3 regions of the Vibrio atlanticus genome follow, and region 3 is predicted to be linked to each of the others. Evidence: predicted binding sites of a transcription regulator. Region 3 holds the regulator's gene; each other region holds the start of a gene.

Region 1 (7,739 bases), 1.4 Mb from region 3:
ACACAAATCCCTAAGCCACGCTTGGGGTTTTTTTTTGAACTATTTTTAGGTTTCATGATCTGATCATCTAAGCAATGACAAGGATGATTATCATGACCTATATAGAGCCAACCCTTTGGGCACAAAAACAGTTCGGTCAAGCCCACCTTAATGACCCTAGACGCACTCAAAGACTCGTTGCTCTCGCAGCCTCACTGGCCGAGCAACCTGGCGTACCCGTCTCGAAACTCATTATCTCCCCTGCTGAAATGGAAGGGGCTTATCGCTTCATCCGTAATGAGCAAATCAAAGCAGAAGATATCGCAGAGGCGGGTTTTTATGTCACTGCACAAGAAGCATTAGAGCAACAGACACTTCTTGCCTTAGAAGACACCACTTCTCTCAGTTACTCCCATCGCAGCATTCGAGATGAACTCGGGCACTCCAATCAAGGCAATCGACATCGCGCCATGTTCGTACACTCAACCTTACTTTTTGCTCCCGACACTCAATCTGTTATTGGTTTAATTGAACAACAGCGCTGGACTCGTGATATAGAAAAGCGAGGTCAAAGGCACCAGCATGCGACTCGACCATACAAAGAGAAAGAAAGTTATAAGTGGGAACAAGCCTCTCGCCATGTCGCTGAGCGACTTGGCGATAAAATTTCGGATGTCATTTCTGTGTGCGATAGAGAAGCCGACCTATTTGAATACCTCACTTACAAGCGAGAGCAACAACAAAGGTTCCTCGTTCGCTCAATGCAAAGCCGCTGTATTGAAGAGCATGATAATCGTCTTTATAGCTATGCCTCTACCCTGTTATCAGCCGGAGAGAAAGTGCTCGAAATACCGCAAAAAGGCGGTCGTAAAGCTCGCAAGGCTCATTTAGATATCAAATATGCCCCCGTGACACTCAAGTCTCCTGCTAACAAGAAAGAGTTCGATAACATTCCGCTTTACTACGTGGGATGTATAGAACAAGGAGAGAGTGGTAATAAGCTCGCATGGCACTTACTGACTTCAGAGCCGATAACGAGCAAGGAAGAGGCACTCAAAATCGTCAGTTATTATGAGCGGCGCTGGCTAATAGAAGATTTTCATAAAGTCTGGAAAAGTGAAGGGACTGAAGTTGAGCAACTGAGAATGCAAAGTAAGGATAACTTAGAAAGGCTCAGCGTCGTTTTGGCTTTTATCGCGACTCGGTTACTCCAATTGAGGTTTATGAATGAATCAGACGAGTTATCTAAGACCAGTTGTGAGCAGGTATTAAAAGGCAAAGCGTGGAAGTTAATGTGGCTCAAGTTGGAGAGCAAAAAACTACCGAAAGAAGCGCCTAATATATCATGGGCTTACAACGGTATTGCTCGGTTAGGTGGTTGGAAGAATACCAAGCGAACAGGTCGCGCTTCTATAAAGACGTTATGGCAAGGATGGCTTAGGTTACAAACCATCCTTGAAGGGTATGAACTCGCTAAGTCTCTTGATTAACCAGACTTGTGATCAAGAGACAGACCATTAGGTGGCCTTTTTTGTGCCTGTCGTTTCTCTTCAAACTCCCTTCGATTTATCACCAGAGTAAATAACGTAAGTTAATCCCCTGTTCATCTTTAAATCCGTATATTGGGTTCATCAACTCTTTAGACACGATTACATTGGAGGTATCGATGGATATCAAAAGCTTACTTAACCAAGTACTTAAGTCAGATCTCGTTAAACAAGGTACTCAGAAGCTTTCCCAAGGCTCTTCAAGTTTAAGTGGCCTAACTCAAGGCGGCAGTGGTAAGAATATCAACAAAAGCACGCTCGGAGCCTTCGGCGCTGGCGCAGTGGGCGGCGGACTCTTAGGTGCGTTAATGGGCTCTAAGAAAACCAAGAAAATGGGGAAGAAAGCCGCTGGTATTGGTGGCGCAGCGGCACTTGGCGCACTCGCTTACAAGGTCTATAACGACTATCAGTCGAAACAAGGCCAAGCACCGAATTCCGAACAAGCTCAATTTGATGAGAACGACTCAAACCATAGTGTGCTGATTCTAAGATCGATGATTGCTGCGTCCAAAGCCGATGGTCATGTCGATGAAGAGGAGATGGCAAAGATCGAGCAAGCGGTCGAAAATATGGGCGCCGATTATCAACTGACTAAATTGGTCTCAGAAGAGCTGCACAAACCACTCGATCCAAGTGAAATTGCTCAATTAGCAACGTCACCTCAACAAGCGAGTGAGATCTACTTAGCCTCTTTGATTGTAGCGGATGAGCAGAACTTTATGGAGAAGGCTTACCTCAAAGAGTTAGCAAAGCAGCTCAACTTAGCTGATGAGGTCGCTCATCAACTTGAACAGCAGATCTCTAGTTAAGCGGTAATTATCAGGCGAATCAGTAAATATCACGCTAAGCCGCAAATATCACGCTAAGTAACAAGTTAGCAAAGTGATACATTGAGCATCAACAGAATGAGATATTGAGCAAGAACAAACTAACTCTGAACTTAGTCAGATCCACTTTGTTTTTGCTTATCTCTATGTGTATATTGAGATCAGTTATCATTTGGTTAGGTATAAAAATGAAAGTATACGATTGTTGTGATTTGGTGCGTGAACTGTATTCTCAAATTGGCAGTGGCGACCAAGGCTATATCCCTAAAGCGATCACCTGCGCGGTAAAAACATTGAACGACCTTGCTGCAGATGAATCTCTTCCTAAAGAAGCAAGAGATCGTGCTGCATTTGCCGCAGCGAATCTACTGATCTCAGATTTCGAGGACTAATATGAACCTCGCTAACTTTGAAAAGATGGATCCTGTGATGTTGATGAGCATCGTCAACATGAAGCTGCGTGACGACTTCGGTGGTGATTTAGATCGAGTAGTCAACTTCTATGAAATCGACAAAGCTGCATTGACCGCAAAACTTGCGTCTGCCGGTTTTGAGTTTCTTCCTGAAGCAAAACAGTTTCGATAGTCATTTAGAACAAACTTAAATTTTAAAGACCAGCCTCTGTGTTGGTCTTTTTGTTTTTTGGCGGGTACATAATAGGCTAAAAACTAATAAACTTATTAGAAATTATCTGTTTGCGCCTATACTTTTATATCCTAGAGTCAGCTAACGCGCCTTGAATCAAAGCGTGTTGTTGTATAGGCTACTCCAAACAGCATATAAAACTCATCACCAAATTCGATGATATCGAAGGACTAACAATGAAAAGACTCGGACTTTTAGCCGTTATCGCAGCCGTATTTACCGCAGGTTGTGCTTCAAATACTCAACAAGACAACTTCCGTGAAGCCTCTTTTGAGCTGTGTAATACTGAAGTCGATATCTACTCTGTAAGCCATGATGAAAGAGTACGTATCGTCTGCTCTGACGGCTCTAAATTTGCCTTAAACAGTGAAGATACGCTAGAAATTATGCGCGATATCAACATCGACTATTGTGATGGAGAAGGCTTAGGTAAATTCAACGAAAGCCGTCACTACTACTCTTTCAAGTGTAAGTCAGGCACCCTACTTAGCATTAAAAAGTAGAAGCGACACAAGAAAGCGATAAAGCAGTAAAGGGTTGATGTGAAAGCATTAGCCCTTTTTAGTACCTGCCTTTCTGTATTCTCAGATAACCTAACTCTCATACCTACAGATACAAAAAAGGCCCCAACAGGGACCTTTAAATCAATTTCAAAGTAGTCGTTTGAAATTCTAGGAGAGCACGCGGAGCTTACGGATGTAAGTGAGCATGCTCGACAACGAAGTTCAAATTACTACGCAGAAAAATTATGCGTAAACAGGTAGACGCTTACAGATATTTAGTACTTTCGCTTTAGTTGCTTCAATAACAGACTCATCACCCATGTTATCTAGGATGTCACACATCCAACCTGCTAGCTCTTTCGCGTCTGCTTCTGAGAAACCGCGACGAGTGATAGAAGGAGAACCGATACGGATACCAGAAGTAACGAACGGGCTACGCGGATCGTTTGGTACTGAGTTCTTGTTAACTGTGATGTTAGCTGAACCTAGTGCTGCATCTGCTTCTTTACCTGTGATGTCTTTGTCGATTAGGTCAACTAGGAACAGGTGGTTCTCTGTAGAACCTGAAACGATGTTGTAACCGCGTGCTAAGAATTCAGCAACCATTGCTTTTGCGTTAGCAACTACGCGAGCTTGGTATTCTTTGAACTCTGGTTCTAGAGCTTCTTTGAACGCTACTGCTTTACCAGCGATAACGTGCATTAGAGGGCCACCTTGGCCACCTGGGAATACTGCTGAGTTTAGTTTCTTGTAAAGATCTTCGCCTTCGTTAGAAAGGATAAGACCACCACGAGGACCAGCAAGCGTTTTGTGCGTTGTCGTTGTTACAACGTGAGCGTGTGGAACTGGGTTCGGGTAAACGCCTGCAGCGATTAGACCGGCAACGTGAGCCATATCTACGAAGAAGTAAGCACCTACTTTGTCAGCAATTTCACGCATGCGCGCCCAATCACAAACTTGAGAGTAAGCTGAGAAACCACCGATGATCATCTTAGGTTTGTGCTCGATAGCTAGCGCTTCCATCTCTTCGTAATCGATTTGGCCTGCTTCATCGATACCGTAAGGAATGATGTTGTAAAGCTTACCAGAGAAGTTTACTGGAGAACCGTGAGTTAGGTGACCACCGTGTGCTAGGCTCATGCCTAGAACAGTATCGCCAGCATTCAGTAGTGCCATGTATACAGCGTTGTTTGCTTGAGAACCTGAGTGAGGTTGTACGTTCGCGTATTGAGCGCCAAACAGTTCACATGCACGTTCGATTGCTAGAGTTTCAACTTTATCTACGAACTCACAACCACCGTAGTAACGCTTACCAGGGTAGCCTTCAGCGTATTTGTTTGTAAGTTGAGAACCTTGAGCTTCCATTACACGTGGGCTTGTGTAGTTTTCTGAAGCGATAAGTTCGATGTGCTCTTCCTGACGAAGAGTTTCTTCTTGGATAGCTGCGAATAGGTCCGCATCGTAATCAGCAATGTTCATGTCACGCTTAAGCATCTGTATCTCCTGACTCAGATTGTACTGAAAGTTTCAAAAAAACCACACAACGACCGAAAGCAAACGTTTCCGTCACCGTTTTGATGTGACGCATTCTACATAATTTGATCTAGGTCATAAAGAGCTAATTGCAATTTTATCATGCAGTTTTTTCATAATCACAAATAAGATTCATCATGGTTATTGAGCTTATCCAACCAAAGATGACGCTTACTGTCAATTTTACGCTTTACACCCTGTAAAACGCAGATTACATAGGTTTACCTTAATTTTGCACCTCAAGCTACCGAAAGCTAAGGTTTTTCTCTACTATGCACGCCTTTATTGGTTAGGTAATTATAAAAACGATGGAAAAACACTCACGTAAAGAAGATTGGGTAGCCATTCTTACTGGCACGTTTTTAGTGGCGTTAGGCGTCTTCTTTTTACAGTCAGCAAATCTGCTTACCGGTGGTACTACTGGCTTGGCTCTGCTTTTGAGTCAATTCTTACCTGTAACCTTTGGTATTTTGTACTTTGTTGCCAACTGTCCATTCTATTTATTAGCTTGGAAACGATTTGGTCGTAGCTTTGCCATTAGCAGTGCAATTGCTGGCGCTTTAGTGTCTGTTTTTGCCGATCATTTATACCTAGTTATCTCACTAGAAGTTCATAACGAAATCTACTGTGCTGTTGCTGGTGGCTTACTAATGGGCTTAGGTATGCTAATCCTATTCCGTCATCGCTCAAGCTTGGGTGGCTTCAACGTACTGTGTTTGTTTATCCAAGACCGCTACGGTATATCAGTAGGAAAAACTCAGATGTGCATTGATGCTTGTATTCTGTTTGCATCCTTCTTCTTTGTATCACCTTGGGTGATTGCCGTATCTGTATTAGGCACCGCAGTATTGAACATCGTATTGGCAATGAACCACAAACCAACTCGCTACTCGGTGAATTACGCGTCTTAGCGTTCATTACCTGCTCTGTCGTTACTGGCACTCGATACGCAAGTTTTTCGCAAGCAAACTCGAGGCACGATTAATCCATACATCAGTAAAACAAAAAGGCTTTGGGAAGCACTCCAAAGCCTTTGTAGAGGCCTAATTCTTAAGGGGAATAGAACTAGGCTTATAGAAATAGAAACAAGGTTAATCTTCAATCAAGAGAATACGAGTCTCGTAAGGTCGCAAAACTTGATGATGAGACGCCACTAAACTCTCGCTCACTTGATAATTAGACAACAAGCTCTTAGCCTTCGCCATCTCAAAACGTTCAGGTAAAACGCATTCAGCCTCTTCACCATAGTAGTTGTTAATGCACAACAGAGTTTGTCCTTCACTCTCACGAACATACGCAAAAATGGATGGATGCTCAGGCAGAAGGTCTTGATAGCGACCATGAGTAATCACCGGTACTTGTTTACGTAACTCAATCAAAGCCTTATAGAAGTAAAATACAGAATCTTTATCTTCCAACGCTTGCTCGGCGTTGATTTCAGTGTAGTTATTCGCCACATCAAGCCATGGTTGAGCTTGTGAGAATCCAGCGTAAGGCTCACTATTCCATTGCATTGGTGTACGAGAATTATCACGAGATTTCTGCGCTAAGATCGTCATCATATCTTGATGATCCACACCATCACGGTTCACCATGATGTCGTACATGTTGGTGCTCTCTACATCACGATACTGGCTGATCTCGGTGTAACCCGGGTTGGTCATGCCAATCTCTTCACCTTGATAGATATAAGGTGTGCCTTGCATCATGTGGACAGACGCAGCCAACATTTTAGCCGACTCAACACGATATTGTTGATCGTTGCCCAAGCGGCTCACGACTCGTGGTTGGTCATGGTTACACCAGAATAGTGCGCCCCACCCTTTTCCGTTTAAGCCAGTTTGCCAATGATTGAAGATCGATTTGAGCTGTAAGAAATCAAACGGCGCATTGGTCCACTTTTCACCATTAGTGTAATCAACCTTAAGGTGGTGGAAGTTAAACACCATTGATAGCTCGCTGTTATCAACGTTTGAGTATTGCTGACAATGTTCCAACGTAGTTGAAGACATCTCACCAACCGTCACGCTACCGTATTTCTGGAATACTGCTTCGCTGATTTCTTTCAGGTATTCGTGCACTCGTGGGCCATCGGTATAGAAACGGCGACCATCACCGATATCATCATTAGGGAAATCTTGCTGCTTTGAAATCAGGTTGATTACATCTAAACGGAAACCATCGACACCCTTCTCAGCCCAGAAGCTAATAACATCTTTCACTTCTTCACGTACAACCGGATTCTCCCAGTTAAGGTCGGCCTGTTCTTTTGCAAATAAGTGCAGGAAATATTGCCCAGTCGCCTCATCTATCTCCCATGCATTACCACCGAACTTCGACTGCCAGTTGGTTGGTGCTTGGCCTTTCACAGGGTCTTTCCAGATGTAGTAATCGCGGTATGGGCTGTTTTTGTCACCCAATGCAGACTGAAACCATGCATGATCTGTTGAAGTATGGTTGACTACAATATCCATCACGATGCGGATGCCACGTTGGTGCGCTTCAGACAATAACAGGTCGAAGTCTTCCATGGTACCGAATTGAGGGTTTATCGCGTAGTAGTCTGAGATATCGTAACCATTGTCGATCATGGGTGACGCGTAGACTGGGGTTAGCCAAATCGCATCTACACTCAAATGTTTGAGGTAATCCAGTTTCGAAATGATCCCTTTGATATCGCCAGTACCCTTACTGCCACTGTCGCA
Region 2 (7,739 bases), 130 kb from region 3:
CCGATACCTTGGTCTCCCAAACCAAGAATACGCTCACCATCCGTAACCACGATAACTTTAACGTTGTGGTTTGTCGCATTGTTCAGTAGGTCATCGATACGATCGCGGTTCGGGTATGAGATAAACAGACCACGGCCACGACGGTAAATATTTGAGAAGTTCTCACATGCTGCGCCAACTGTTGGCGTGTAAATGATAGGCATCATTTCAGAGATGTGGTTTTGAACTAAACGATAAAAAAGCGTTTCATTAGTGTCTTGGATGTTACGAAGGTAGATATGCTTATCCATATCACTTTCGAAGTTACAATATTGCTTGTATGCACGTCCTACTTGCTCTTGGATTGTTTCGGTTGTTTCCGGTAACAAGCCTTCAAGGTTGAAAGAACTGCGCTCTTCAGCAGAGAATGCGCTGCCTTTGTTTAGAAGAGGGGTACTTAGTAGAGCAGGACCAGCATAAGGGATATATAGAGGGCGTTTATCGTTGTTCATTAGATGCCTAATATGGGAGAAAGGGTAACCGAAAAATGATAACGGTTTAGTTATTCAATTGTAAATAGTTTACCTCCGATCTTTGCAAACAAAATGATATTCTTACCCATGTCCCACACTTATCGAATTTTAGCACCATAATTCGTTATACTTTGCTCACACTTTTTCGCGACGCCTCTTTTTTATGTCATTACTTCCCATCGATGCTTATCAAAACGTATTTCACGAACAAATCGCTAATTCTCACCTAGTAGTAGAAGCTGAAACCGGATCGGGCAAATCAACGCGCTTGCCAATTTGGGCTTGCCAACATGGGCGAGTGCTGGTGGTTGAACCAAGACGAATAGCTTGTACCTCATTAGCTAAATATCTCGCCCTACAATCGGGCGAAAAGCTTGGTGACAAAATTGGTTATGCGATCAAACTTGAGTCTGAATACAACGAGAAAACTAACGTTGTTTTTGTGACGCCCGGTATCGCGCTGCGTTGGCTATCTGAAGATGGGCTTGCTGGCTTTGATGTCATCGTAGTCGATGAATTTCACGAAAGGCGTTGGGATATCGATTTGCTGGTGGCGATTCTCAAACAAAAAGCGAGCCATCGCTTGGTGATCACGTCTGCAACCATCGAAGGGGAACGCCTTGCTCATTATTTGGATGCGAATCGAATAAGCTGTGAAGGCCGAACTTATCAAGTTGCTATTGAACACCGAGCGAATGAGTCCAGAGCATTGCCCGATATTCGACACCTAGAGCAACGCATTGCCGAAGAAGTGAACCACCAACTGATAGCATCTTCTGGTGACATGTTGGTTTTTCTGCCGGGTAAAAAAGAGATCGTGCAATGCGAACAAGCCTTAGCGAAAAATCCAGATATCCAAGTGGTGAAATTGCATGCGTCGGTCAGTGATAAGGAGCGAGATTTAGCGTTATCGGGTCGTAATATCGATATCAATGCTAACGGTTATGGCCTGAGAAAGGTCATTCTTGCAACCAACGTGGCAGAAACCTCATTAACCATTCCCGATATTGGTGTGGTGATAGATTCAGGATTAGAAAGACGCACCGTTCAACGAAACGGTAGAACGACTCTGATGCTTAAATCCATATCACGAGCCAGTGCCAAGCAACGAGCTGGTCGCGCGGGTAGGGTAATGGACGGCGCTTGTGTGCGTCTGTATGGTGAGCATGCGGCGTTAGAGTTAGTCACACCGCCTGAATTGCAGCGTGAAGAGCTGATCGAACCGATGTTGGCCGCGGCCTGTTGTGGTGCTCCGCTTGAGAGCTTGTCTTTCCTTGATCCGATTCCTGAAAAATCACTAAACAGTGCTACTCAAACCTTGCTGACGATGGAAGCGATTAAAGCCGACCATCAAATTACCGAGCATGGCAAAAAGCTGTATCCGCTGCCGATTGATGCTTTGTATGCCGATATCGTTACTCGAATCAAAACCAAAGCATTAAAAGAAGCGATGGTCGATCTCACAGCTGCGTTGTCCGTTCCGGCTCGCTTGTATCAATTACCGAACAATGCAGAACATTTGGAAGCACTCGCTCAGCAAGAAAAGGAAGGGTGTGATCTAAGCCTGTTGATTCAGATCGTTCGCGGTCGCGAGTATCCAAATCTAGAAATCGATCAGCAGGCATTGAATGAAGCACAGGGACTGGCTAAGCAAATGCGTGAGGTGTTTGAACTTCCTCAATTAGAAGTCGCGTCCCGTTTCCAGCGTATTGAACTGCTTAACACTATTGTTCAACTTCACCCTGAACTGGTGTTCGTACGCAGACTGAAACGAAAAGAAGCCTTTGCTAATGGAGTTTTAGAGGTAGTACTCGGCCGTCAGAATCGTTTCCCTGATAATGAACAAGCGATGTTGGTGCTTGATACCCATAGTTTGCCGGGAAGAGGCGTTAAGCAAACACTGACCTTAGCGACGGTCACTGCACCTATTCCTTTGGATCTTATGATTGAAGCGGAGATGGGAGAGTGGCAACAAGGTGAAACCGTGGTCAATGATGATGGCGTTTTTACTGAGATGACATTGGTGTACGCTGGCCGTACGATCACGACCAAGCTCGTGGCAGCGGAAGGGCAACTATCGTTAAAGCCGATCGTCGATCTTGTATCGAATGGGGTTAAACTTCCCGGTTTTGCAGAAGCTCGCACTCAACAAATCAAACATTGGCAGCTGTATGTGAAACTCGGTCTCAATGAACAAACCCAATACACACCAGAAATTGACCAAATGAACTTTGAGTTATGGTTTATAGAACAGCTTGAAGTGTTAGGTGTCACTGATGTGAGCGAATTGGAAATGTTCGACCATGCAGATATTCCATTCGATGGTATCCCGACTTGGCTCTATTCAGAGTTTTCGGAAAAGTACCCGTTTGCATTGAGCCTTGCCGACTTGCAACTCGAAGTCGAATACCTGCCGGCACGCAAGCTGATTTACGTTCATTATCAATCGGGCAGTCGAAAGTTATCGCCAAAACGTTGGGAGCTCCCGACATGGTCTGGCTGGCGTATTCAGTACAAAAAAGCGAGTCGGATAATTGATATCAAATAGATGGATTAGTTTTATCTCTAAAATATTAATCAAATAGGTGCATATATGTTTTTTCAGTGCTTATTTTGTTACAAGTTTGATTTTTATATGCCTTTTTAACCAATCAAAAGGTCATAAAAGACTATTCTTCTATATCCTATTGCTATAAAGAAAGAGTTGATAGATATTGAGTATATTGTGTTGTCAAAGTGTCGGGGGACATCATGGATAAACAGACAGAGACGCGTGTAGAGTTTGATTACACAACATTTCTTGGCGCCTCATGCAGTAAAAAATGGACTTTTCTGGAAGCACTAACCACGATTGCGCCAGTATTTAGTACTGTCTGGCGAGATAGCATTAAAGAGCTCGCAAGCCCTGAAGATCGTTTATGGCAGATGGCATTGAAATCGATGTCGACGCGTAAAAGTGATGAGTCAAACATTGTTACCTTACTCAAGCTAGCCAAGCTAGAGGGGATCAATGAACTCAAAGTTGCTATGCCATATTCTCTTGAAGAAAAGCAGATCGAGTACATTGAATCGCGCAGTCATTTGGTGATTGCCGAGAATACTGGAGAAGAGTTTACTATTAAGCTTTAATCTATCAGTATTGCTTAGAGCTTAGAGCTTAGAGCTTAGAGCTTAGGAGCGAGCTCAAAGAATATTAAAAATCGCACACGAAAAAGGGCCTCAATAATGATGAGGCCCTTTTAGTATCTGGAACTTGTGTTTACGAGCTTACTCGCTTTCTAGAATGCAATCAGTCAACTAGACCATAGTCAGCACGCAATACATCGATGATCTCTTGCTTAGGATTCTCACTCAGTACGATTTCCGCGCCTGTAATCTTCGCCGCAATATCAAGATAAGTGCGCGACAGAGACATCAATGCATCCAAAGGAAGTTCATTGTCACGAGCTAATGCTTCACGTTCTGGCATGCGTTCTTTGTTCAAAAGAATATCCGCGTCAGGGAAGTAGTTAAGTAAGAACTGGCGGAATCCTTCTTTAGAATTCTCAACGATGTTGCCGTTATTGTATTCCTGAGTATCCCAAATGCGAGATGAATCTGGCGTACCCACTTCATCCATGTAGATAAGTTTTTCTTTGCCTTGGGCATCGTTCACGTAGCCGAACTCAAATTTCGTATCGACAAAGGTTTGATCGACTTTTGCTAGCGCTTGGCTAATTACGTTGAAGCCTTCTTTTAGAAGTTTCTCGTAATGCGCAATGTCACTTGCTTGAGTAAAGTTGAACGCTGCGAAGTTGTCTTCGATGTTGTTGCGAGTGATGTTCACATCATCAGCTTCTGGAACGCCAGGAATCCCTTTCAAAATCCCCTTTGTAGAAGGCGTGATCAGTAGCTCAGGCAATTTCTTGTCTTTCTCAAGGCCTTCTGGCATCTCGATACCACAGAATTCGCGTTCGCCGTTTGCGTATGCACGCCACATTGAACCTGTGATGTATTGACGACAAATCGCTTCGATCATGACTGGGCGAGCTTTTTGTACAATCCATACGAACGGATGAGGGATATCAAGAATATGACTGTCAGCGAGGCCGTTGTCTTTAAACAATTTGAACCAGTGGTTAGAGATAGCATTCAGAGCCGCTCCTTTACCTGGAACACCTTTTAGATTCCCTTCACCACGCCAGATACAATCAAATGCAGAGATACGGTCACTGATCACCATGATTGCTAAAGGCGCATCTGGTGCTACATCGTAGCCTTTCTCTTTAATTAGTCGTTGGCTATCTTCTTCAGTTAACCAGTAGACTGAGCGAACCTTGCCACTGTGGACAGGTTTATCAGTACGGATTGGTAGGTCATCATTTACGGCAAGAACTTGATCAGCAAGGCTCATTTAGACATTCCTATCTTTTATCAAACGTCATACAGAGAAGTGCGGTGTGCACATGATTAGACGGGCATTATACCCAATCTACTATTTGCTTCCAGAGAAAAAGCAAACGATTGCTAAATCTATTGATCAAATAAAAACCCCCGCCTAACTATTCGCTAGAAAATTGGCGAATTGTAGGGCAGGGGAAGGCAGTATATTTGGACTGTGTTTTGGAGCTATGCTGTTAAGTTAACTTAAGTTTGTTAGCTAAAAGATTAAGCTATGTTTATGGGCTATGTTTTTGATCCAAAATGTTATTAAGTCAGGCGGTCTAGTGAATACGCTCTGAATTGGCATCAATAAAGAAGACTTCGCACTGAAAGCGCATTCCTAATGTTCTTAGGTATTGCTGACTGAATTGATCAATCGAAGCACTCGCAACAATCGCGCTCGCATTCTTAGATCGAATGGCTTTCTCGACGGTTTCTACTTCTGTCATTTGATTAGAGGCTTTCATGTGAATAACACGATCACAGCAAACATTATGTTGCTGCAGCTGTTTAGCCGATGGTCTTGGTGTTTGAGCCGTAAACAGTAACCACTGATGTTGATTGGACAGCAACGCCATTTTGGCAAACAACGCTTCTTCGTTTGAACTTTTTGTGTCACGAGAGACGGATGTAAATGCGCAGTGAGTTAGCGGGCTAGAGTGTTGTGCTTTAACGTGTGCTGGAATCATTTTGCTGTCCTTATATACATGCTGTATGTGTATACAGTAGTTTTTGTTGCTTATAAGATCAAGCGTTTTTTGAGGGATTATTGGACGATCTTGCTTGGGTATGGAGGTGGCTTTTATTTAAGTGATTGAAAATAGGATGAAAATTAAATTTGAATGAATTTGTTGTTTTGTCTCATAAGTTGAAGAAATGTGAGCTTTATACAGGTGTATACAGTGGTTTTGACAGAAAAGTACTGTATACACCTGTATAGAAGATAAGAAGATAAGAAGATAAGAAGATAAGAAGATAAGAAGATAAGAAGATAAGAAGATAAGAAGATAAGAAGATAAGAAGATAAGAAGATAAGAAGATAAGAAGATAAGAAGATAAATCTCAGATACAAAAAAAGCGCCTTAGGCGCTTTCTTATATTTCAACGGTGTTGCTTATCTCAATGTCGCTTGGGAGAGTTTTGCTCTCATTTCCATTTCACCAATATTGAACTGGCGAACATCAATGGTGGCCATATCATTGCACTCTTGACATGCATGATGACACTTACCATCTAAGTAGTCGTGCTTTTTAACTAGGCTTGGCTTTTTGCACCAATCACAAACGCCTTCTATTGTGAACATATTCTCTCCTCACCTGTTTAAGTCAGGTGTATTTTCGGCGCAAATTATGACACAAGTAAGACTCATTAGTTAATAGTTTGTTACTTGTTTTTGAGAGGGGGATCGATTGCAGTACTAATAAAATCGATATCTTTGCGACTTTGGAAATCGAGTCCGCTTGGTTGTTTACGTTTTTGCAACACTCTTAAGGATGGTTTTTAGCGAATTGTTCAAACGTTTCATCTCTTCGTCACATCCGTAACCATCTGGGTGGTAGATTTTGGATAGCTGTTTATATCGAATTTTAATGCTTTTTTGATTCGGAATTGAGCTAGTTGTATACCCAAATAGAGCGCAGGCTACTTGTAAATTGTTCAGGCTGTTGTCATTTTTCTGTTTTTTTAACTCATGGAACATCGTGTGCAGCTGACGTTTCTGCTGCTTAATAGTGAAGTCCTTCGAGCTAAGCTGTGCTTCAAGTGTCTGCTTTTGTTGCCCCAATTCACCCGATTTTAGAGCGTGTCTTTTTTTTGATATCACCAGAGTCATGATAATGCTGACAATTGAAATCAACACGGCTAAGGCTGCGCCAATCAGATAGTCTGAATACGTTAGGTTAGAACGTGTTGCCTGCTCTCTAGGGGGCTGATAAGAAGGGGAGCTACTTGCTCGCTCTGGATTAGATAGCCTATGATTCGTGCTGCTTTCAGCAATGACGTTGTAATTGAGCTTCTCAATCGAAGAGATCTGCTTGGCACGTTGCTGGTTGAATTGCGCTTCCAGAATACGGTTATAGCCATCTTCGGCTGTTGGATTGTTTTTTAAGGCCGCTTCATACCATAGCTGTGCTTCATCTAATGGTTTTAGGAGTTCTTCCTCAAGTGAGGATTCGTAGAGCTTTGCGACTTCGATAGGCGCGCGTTGGTTACCTTGTAAGGCTGATTTAATAAACCATTCTAAAGCTAGTTTGTTGCTTTGCTCTACACCTGAACCTGCCAAGTACCATTCACCTAGCCTAAATTGCGCATCTGCATTGCCGTTTTCTGCGGATTGCGAGTACCAATAAAATGCATCGTTGGTGCTCAAAGGGATATCATTACCTGATTCATAAGCTTGAGCTAGTTGGTATTGAGAAACTGGATCTTGAGGTTGAGATTCTATCGAGAATGCAACGTTGCTTTCTGCATGAACGATGTGTGCAGTAGAGAACTGTATTGTAGAAAAGATGAGGGTGAAAAATAGAGTTCTAAGAAGTGATGATGACAGAAAGTTGGATAGGATAAACAATAGATAAGTCTCGTAAAAAAGCCCAGAGTCGGTATATCAGTATGAATATGGCTAGTCGTGTGACTTTGAACAAGCAACACGACGATAAGCAACTATATAGAGGTTAATTCAATAGATAAAGACGAACTGGGCTTTAATCGTGCTACTTAAGCGGCAAGATTTGAATTTCTACGCGACGGTTACAAGCGCGACCTTGAGAGGTGTTGTTGTCACATAGAGGGTAACGCTCACCGTTA
Region 3 (7,739 bases):
AACTCTTCATCGAACCTTTCATTGCTTAGTACGGCGATAGCAATCAAAAATGCTAAGCGCTCTGGTGGCAAGTTTAATGAAAAATCATGCTGCTTGACCCAGCCCACCAACTCATCAATTGGCTGCTCTTCGGCAGTTTGAGTCATTTCACTCATTGTGGTTCCTGTTACTGTTGTTCGTCATATCGAACGTATTAGATATGACGCCTATTTCTTTATGACGCGGCTTCTTACGATGGCATAGCGCATGTTGTGGCTTCTTTTACCACATTCACCGCTGTTATTGCGCAGGTTTTTGAGCCCAAACGTGAATATAACGGCCTAGCGACAGATATGGCTCTTGGCGACATAGCTGTTTCTCTAGTTCCAACACATCTTCAAATTGGTAATCGCCCATGTACTCCATATTACCTATGTAGTCACTGAAAGAGCGAATACCTGATTTACCACAGATATCTAGACCAGCGTCTTCTATCCATTGATAAACCTCTTCAGGCTTCAAGCCTTTTTGTGGTTGCAGCTTAAACCTTTTTCGATGTGGCATCCCATTCAATACATGAGGAATGTTGCCACAAATCACATTTTTCAGGACTAAACCATGGTGGTTGTAAAACATTATCGAGGCAATACCACCGGGTTTTACTTGTTCCAACAATAAATCAAGTGCCTGTTTAGGGTCTGCTAACCATTCCATTACGGCATGAAACATCACAAAATCGACTTTCTCTTCGAGATGCTCTGCCACTTTTTGTACCGGTGAATGAATAAATCGATATTGATCGAGCAAACCCGCTTCGCTGATACTTTCTTCTGCGAGCTTCAACATTTCAGAAGAGAGGTCGCACAAAGAAACGTTGTGGCCTAGTGTCGCAATTTTTTGTGACATCTGTGCAAGTCCACCACCGGCATCAAGCACATGCAACGGCGAAGCGGATTGCTCAAACTTGCTCAAAGCTTGTTCTAAATCTTCCCATACGATGCACTGACGGATCTCTCCTTTGTCAGAGCCGTATATGTTTTTTGCAAATTTGTGGGCAATATCGTCGAAATTACGGTCTTCAGTCACGGCTACTTGAGTTATTATGTCCTATCGTGCCTGCTATTCTGTCACAGGAATTTCAGGAATAAAGAGGCGATGTCTCTTTTTACTACTAAGTGATGTTTTTTCGGACTATTCGGATATGTTTGAGCTGAAAAAAGTAGTGTCTTCGTTACTGATGCCACTGCCAGCAATGTTAATTCTCGCTTTTCTGGGTTTAGCCCTAGTGATGTTTACTGCAAAAAGGAAGACAGGTTGCCTAATTACCCTTTCAGCCCTCTGTGGTATTTTCCTAATCGCTTTCCAGCCTGTTTCTAGTCAACTTTTAATGCCAATGGAAAGGCAACACACCGCTTTTTTACCTATCGATGATACCGTCGATTACATTATGGTTCTTGGAAGTGGTCACGTTGTTGATGACCAAATCCCACCAACATCAGAACTTAGCCGCACCGGTCTGATGCGCTTAAGTGAAGGGATTCGTATCTTACGTCTTTACCCTGGAGCTAAACTCATTTTGTCTGGTTATGGCGCAGGCACTGAGGTGAGCAACGCAAAAATGATGGCTAAAGTAGCGCTAGCACTCGGCGTGGCAAAACCCGATATCATTCTGCTTGAAACTGCGAAAGATACGTGGGAAGAAGCTCGCCAAGCCGCTGCATTTGTTAAGAATAAGAAAATGGTGCTCGTGACATCAGCTAGCCATATGACTCGCGCCCTTAATGAATTCAATGCCGCGGGCATGAAACCATTACCAGCACCAACCAACTACCTTGCACAAGAAGGCATTGTTGAACCATGGAATAAGTATATGCCTAAGGCTATCTATCTCGAGCAGACTGAGCGCTATTGGCATGAGACGATGGGATTGGTTTGGCAAAGCTTGCGAGATTGGCTAGACACAAGTAATGACCCTGTCGAGAGCAGTACTCCGATAATAAACAATTAAAAAGTTCAGTAACAAAAAAACCGAGGCATCATTGATGTCTCGGTTTTTTTACGTTCAAGTATCGTTACTGAAACCAGCTTTCCACGGAAAATTAGTCACCAGCAAACATGTAACCTTCACCGTGAACCGTCACAAAAATTTGTGGGTTCTTAGGGTCAAACTCCATTTTTGCACGCATACGACGGATTAACACGTCGATAGTGCGGTCATTCGGCGCGTCTACTCGATGGCTGATCATATTCAAAATACGTTCACGGCTTAATACTTGGTTAGGGTAAGAAGAGAGTGCAACCAATAGTTCATATTCAGCTTTGGTCAATTTCACCGGCTCGCTGTTCTTGCTTAACGCACGGCGAGGTATATCAAACGTCCATTCACCAAAACGAACCACAGATTCGTCTTCTGTTTGTTCTACCGCAACCGCTGCAGTTTTACGAGCAGCCGAAATACGCCACAAGAGGTTTTTAACTCGAACCAACAACTCGCGAAGTTCGAAGGGTTTAGTAACGTAATCGTCTGCGCCCATTTCAAGGCCAACGATCTTGTCAATGCTATCCGTGCGTCCAGTAACTAAAATTATTCCAATGTCTGATTGACTGCGTAATTCGCGAGTTAGCATCAATCCATCTTCGCCTGGCAAGTTGATGTCTAACATAATGAGGTCAACGTTATTTTCTTCTAACATTTTTCTCATTTGAGCCCCGCTTTCAGCTTCGCTCACTGTGTAACCTTCGTTCTGGAAATATCCAACCAGTTTACTGCGGGTTACCACATCATCTTCTACGACTAATACGTGATAGCTCATCTACACCACTTTTCTTATTTAATAGTTTCAGTGACCATTCTATTCATAACTCGTAACAATTCTAGTACTACAGAAGATAAAAGCCAGAAACATGATTTTTTTTTGATACAAGACAATCTTAAACCTTGCTATTTGTCTCCCATCGCAATTCAATATAGGCATTACTACTAACGAGTAACTTTGCGTTTCGCAAATAACCTTGTTATTCAGCCTTGGTGTGCCTATACCCAAATCACTCGACGATGCTAGGTATACACACACCACAAGACTAAATCAGGATCTAAGAAATGAAAGATACGAAAGCATTCAACGAACAACGAGCAGAAATATACTGGTGGCTATCAAGCTTGTTCGCTAAAGAGCTCACTCAAGAAGAACTCGATCACTACCACTCTGTTGAAATTCGTTCTTTCCTAACTGGTTTAGGTGAAAATGAAACACTAAAGCCGGCGATTGATAGCTTAGTGGATGCGCTAAACCGTCTACAAACACGTGAAGATGCTCAATTAGAATTGTCTGCTGACTTCTGTGACTTATTCTTAAAGACTGATAAACATGGCGCACTTCCTTACGCTTCTATGTATATCGGCCAGACTGGCCTTTTGAACGATAAGCCAGCAAAAGATATGGAAGAGATCATGGCTAAACACAACTTAGTGGTTAACCAAGACCTAAAAGAGCCAGCTGACCACATTGCTATCGAACTCGATTTCCTAGGTAATCTAATCATTCGTTCGAACGAAACTGAACTTGAAGAAGAACTAGAGAAATCCTTCGCTGTTCAACAGCAATTTATCGAACAGCAACTGCTTACTTGGGTACCAAAGTTCAACGTTAAATGTCATGACATTGACACATTCGGTTTCTACGCTTCAGTCTCATCTCTGCTATTGGCATTCTGTAAATTAGACACTCAATACCTAGCGGGCGAATAAGCTTTTTTTGACGACTCGATAAATAAATTCAATAGAATTGTGACCATTCACCCGGATTTCTGGGTGAATTTTATTGCGAGTAATTTCTAGTCAGTCTAAAATTGTGACCGCAAACGATAAAATATGAAACATTCACGAAATGCTACACTTATTGAAGTTCAGAGCATTTCGGTGTTAAGACAAGCCGCTCAATAGCGGTTTTTTGTTTTTTAGCACTTTAGTACCCAAAGAGCCCTACAAATTTAAGCTCTTAGTTAGGTAGCTTAACGGCTACTTCATTCCGTACTTTGGGAAAGTAGCTTCTAATAGGATAAAAACATGGCCACTATAAAAGATGTCGCACGCTTAGCCGGCGTATCAACAACAACCGTTTCTCACGTAATCAACAAAACTCGCTTTGTTGCTGAAGCGACTCAAGAAAAAGTAAACAAAGCCGTAGACGAACTGAACTATGCGCCAAGTGCCGTTGCTCGTAGTTTGAAGTGCAATACAACACGCACCATCGGTATGCTAGTGACTCAATCAACTAACCTATTCTTCTCTGAAGTTATCGATGGTGTTGAGAGCTACTGCTACCGTCAAGGTTACACTTTGATCTTGTGCAATACGGGCGGTATCTACGAAAAGCAACGTGACTACATTCGAATGCTTGCAGAGAAACGTGTAGATGGCATCTTAGTTATGTGTTCTGACCTGACTGAAGAACTAAGAGAGATGTTAGACCGTCACGCAGACATCCCTAAAGTTATCATGGACTGGGGCCCTGAAAGCTCTCAGGCTGATAAGATCATCGATAACTCTGAAGAAGGTGGCTACCTAGCAACCAAATACCTCATTGAGCGCGGTCACTCCAAGATTGCATGTTTAAGTGGCCACTTAGACAAAGCAGCGTGTGTTGAACGCATCTCAGGTTACAAGCGCGCACTCAATGAAGCGAAGATTACTGCCGATGAAAATATGATCATCGAAGGCAACTTTGAATGTGACACAGCTGTGATTGCTGCTGACCAAATCATTGAGATGAAAGATCGTCCTACCGCAGTATTCTGTTTTAACGACACGATGGCATTAGGACTGATGAGTCGATTACAAGAAAAAGGCATTCGTATTCCTGAAGATATCTCAGTGATCGGTTACGACAACATAGAATTGGCTGAATACTTCTCTCCACCGTTAACGACGGTTCACCAACCTAAGCGCCGTGTTGGTAAAAATGCATTCGAAATACTACTAGAGCGTATAAAAGACAAAGACCACGAGAAACGCGTCTTCGAAATGCACCCTGAAATTGTTGAGCGAAGTACAGTTAAAACGTTAAATTAATTGATGTAATGAGTTTAGTTTAATCAAGCGCACCTTTAGGTGCGTTTTTTTTTTCAACAAACAAAGTGCACTTGCATGCATAATTCAAAGATCATTAATTGAAGCAACATCACATTTTGAAATAAGAAGTGTGAGCCTAATTCAACAAAAACTTTATTCTAATAACCCAGTCACGCACAGGGCAAACCACTTGAAAAAGTGGGACGCAAAGCTTCCGGCCTAAACCACTCGTTGGTATGGTAGCGGGGTTACCGATGGCAAAATGCAGTAACTACTAATACTTTAGTAATTTACAGCCTATTGACAATTTAATTGCAACATTTTGCTAATCTCTCGGACCTGCTTATTTGGTGGCGTAGTTCAAATACACCGAGATAAATAACATGGATAAACCGATACTAAAGGACTCAATGAAATTATTTGAGCCCCTAGGAAAAATTAAGTCACGCTCAATGTTTGGTGGATTCGGGCTTTTTGCTGATGACACTATGTTTGCCCTGGTTGTGAATGACCAGTTGCATATACGAGCTGACAAATGCACAACGCAACAATTCGAACAACAAGGATTTCAACCGTACGTCTACAAAAAACGTGGTTTTCCTGTCGTTACTAAATATTTCGCTTTACCTGAAGGCTTATGGCAAGACCAAGAGAAAATCTTGCAGCTTGCGACTACGTCTTTAGGTTTTGCTAAAGAAGAGAAAGCTGAACAATCTTCTGCTAAACCAACTCGACTCAAAGATCTGCCTAACCTTCGACTCGCCACCGAGCGGATGTTGAAAAAGGCAGGGATCGATTCTGTAGAACGTTTATATGAATCTGGCTCTGTAAACGCATTTAACGCCATCAAAGAATCGCACGCGTCTTCTGTCAGTATTGAACTGTTATGGGCGCTAGAAGGCGCGATCAATGGTACACATTGGTCTGTTATACCGCAGCAACGTCGTGAAGAGCTTATCAATCACGTCAATTAACATTGTCAGTGCAAACTATCTAGATAACTAAGCCGCATTTTTGCGGCTTTTTTTATATCTGGTGAAAGTTATTCTATGCTTTGCCTGTCTATCTATACTAATCGTATACATTGAAAAACTAATGGTATGCATTGAAAATTTAGAGGAAGTATCAATGAGTAAAAAAATGATATTGGGTATTGTGTTGGTCATAACCATCATCTTGTTAGGCGTCAATTTCGGCCAGTACTTAACGCTTGAAAATGCAAAAGCCCAGCAAGCTGTTTTGAATGACTACATCGAGAGCAATTTCATTGCCGCTGCCGCTATCTACTTTGTCGCGTATGTCATGATTACGGCTTTCTCAATTCCTGGCGCCGCCGTTGTTACGCTGTTAGGCGCAGCGCTGTTTGGGTTTTGGAACAGTTTACTGCTGGTGTCTTTCGCGAGCGCTATTGGCGCAACCCTCGCCTTCTTAAGTAGCCGTTACTTGTTACGTGACTGGATCCAAACCAAGTTTGGCGACAAGTTAGCTACCATCAATAAGGGCGTTGAAAAAGACGGTGCATTTTACTTATTCTCGCTACGTCTAATTCCTGTTTTCCCGTTTTTCCTTATCAATCTATTGATGGGTCTAACACCGATGTCGGTGAGTCGTTACTATATTACTAGCCAAATCGGTATGTTGCCGGGTACCGCCGTTTTCTTGAATGCCGGAACTCAACTCGCAGAAATTGATTCACTTTCGGGTATCGTGTCTCCCTCAGTACTGTTGTCATTTGCCTTACTGGGTGTGTTCCCAATTATTGCTAAATGGTTGATGAACAAATTTCGCTCAGCACCTGTCGCTGAGTAACGTATATAGCTAAATAACTAAATAACTAAATAACTAAATAACTAAATAACTAAATAACTAAATAACTAAATAACTAAATAACTAAATAACGCATGCAGCCAAATAAGGTTCTATTTCAATGAAAATCTTCAGTGCATCGAATCCGACAGAAGCTCATATCATCTGTGGATTGTTAGAAAGTGAGAATATTGCGTGTGAAGTCCGTGGTGAGGGTTTGTTTGGTTTAAAAGGTGAAATCCCATTTACCGAAGATACAGACCCTTACGTATGGTTATATGAGCCAGAACTCGCTAGTAAAGCCCGCACGATCGTCAATGACTACCAAAAACAGCAAGATTCGATCATCTATGAAGAGTGGCGTTGTGGTGAGTGTCATGAAATCAATGAAGCACAATTCGGGTCTTGTTGGCAGTGCGGCGCTGCTTCGCCTGAATAGCAGAGTTTCAGTTATTACAGACACGATTCGATCAAATACCTCCTCCAAATAAAAACGAGAAGCTAAATTAGCTTCCCGTTTTATTTTAATTCTATTGGATCATCTAGTCTGATAACCAACCCAGAGAATCACTGAATTTGCTTTTGGATAAAAGCGATTGATTGTTGATTGAATTCTTCAGGATTTTCTACATTACATACATGCCCACAGTTGGCAATTTCTACCAACTCGCTCGACTCGTGCGCTTCGACCATTTCTTTAACGGGTTTGATGAACATGTAATCGCGCTCGCCCATCAAATACAAAGTCGGAATCGGCAACTCCCTGTCTTTAAAGTATTTCATCAGTGGGTTCACATCAGCCGTGAGGATAAACCAGCGCTTGAACTCTTTTTGGCACAGCTTTTTCGCTTCGCGGATAAACAGGTGACGTGATTCTTTCTGA

What was found. Region 3 encodes PurR, which represses purine synthesis genes. Its sites were predicted from a motif close to TNANGNAAACGTTTNCNTNA; they were not measured.
Region 1: glyA (serine hydroxymethyltransferase) is a predicted target of PurR. The motif match lies at 5,051-5,070, and genes of this name have one in related genera.
Region 2: OCV30_RS06345 (phosphoribosylaminoimidazolesuccinocarboxamide synthase) is a predicted target of PurR. The motif match lies at 5,004-5,023, and genes of this name have one in related genera.

The regions. Positions count from the first base shown of each region.
Region 1 is NZ_AP025460.1:2,663,555-2,671,293, forward strand. Features, by position in the region: gene OCV30_RS11845 (IS4 family transposase) at 93-1,469, shown strand; gene OCV30_RS11850 (tellurite resistance TerB family protein) at 1,646-2,335, shown strand; gene OCV30_RS11855 (YaeP family protein) at 2,542-2,745, shown strand; gene OCV30_RS11860 (DUF4250 domain-containing protein) at 2,747-2,938, shown strand; gene OCV30_RS11865 (hypothetical protein) at 3,175-3,501, shown strand; gene glyA (serine hydroxymethyltransferase) at 3,745-4,995, opposite strand; gene OCV30_RS11875 (YitT family protein) at 5,343-5,945, shown strand; gene treC (alpha,alpha-phosphotrehalase) at 6,126-7,739, opposite strand, start outside.
Region 2 is NZ_AP025460.1:1,388,369-1,396,107, forward strand. Features, by position in the region: gene OCV30_RS06330 (NAD-dependent malic enzyme) at 1-491, opposite strand, end outside; gene OCV30_RS06335 (helicase-related protein) at 676-3,060, shown strand; gene OCV30_RS06340 (hypothetical protein) at 3,264-3,641, shown strand; gene OCV30_RS06345 (phosphoribosylaminoimidazolesuccinocarboxamide synthase) at 3,802-4,905, opposite strand; gene OCV30_RS06350 (SulA-like leucine-rich domain-containing protein) at 5,216-5,623, opposite strand; gene OCV30_RS06355 (hypothetical protein) at 6,049-6,237, opposite strand; gene OCV30_RS06360 (tetratricopeptide repeat protein) at 6,403-7,503, opposite strand; gene OCV30_RS06365 (YiaD family glycine zipper/OmpA-like lipoprotein) at 7,646-7,739, opposite strand, start outside.
Region 3 is NZ_AP025460.1:1,254,989-1,262,727, reverse strand. Features, by position in the region: gene mukF (chromosome partition protein MukF) at 1-155, opposite strand, end outside; gene cmoM (tRNA uridine 5-oxyacetic acid(34) methyltransferase CmoM) at 280-1,065, opposite strand; gene elyC (envelope biogenesis factor ElyC) at 1,181-1,987, shown strand; gene torR (two-component system response regulator TorR) at 2,079-2,792, opposite strand; gene torD (molecular chaperone TorD) at 3,080-3,727, shown strand; gene purR (HTH-type transcriptional repressor PurR) at 4,046-5,050, shown strand; cyclic di-GMP riboswitch class I at 5,221-5,306, shown strand; gene OCV30_RS05760 (TfoX/Sxy family DNA transformation protein) at 5,434-6,024, shown strand; gene OCV30_RS05755 (TVP38/TMEM64 family protein) at 6,179-6,859, shown strand; gene OCV30_RS05750 (putative signal transducing protein) at 6,978-7,295, shown strand; gene OCV30_RS05745 (alpha/beta fold hydrolase) at 7,424-7,739, opposite strand, start outside.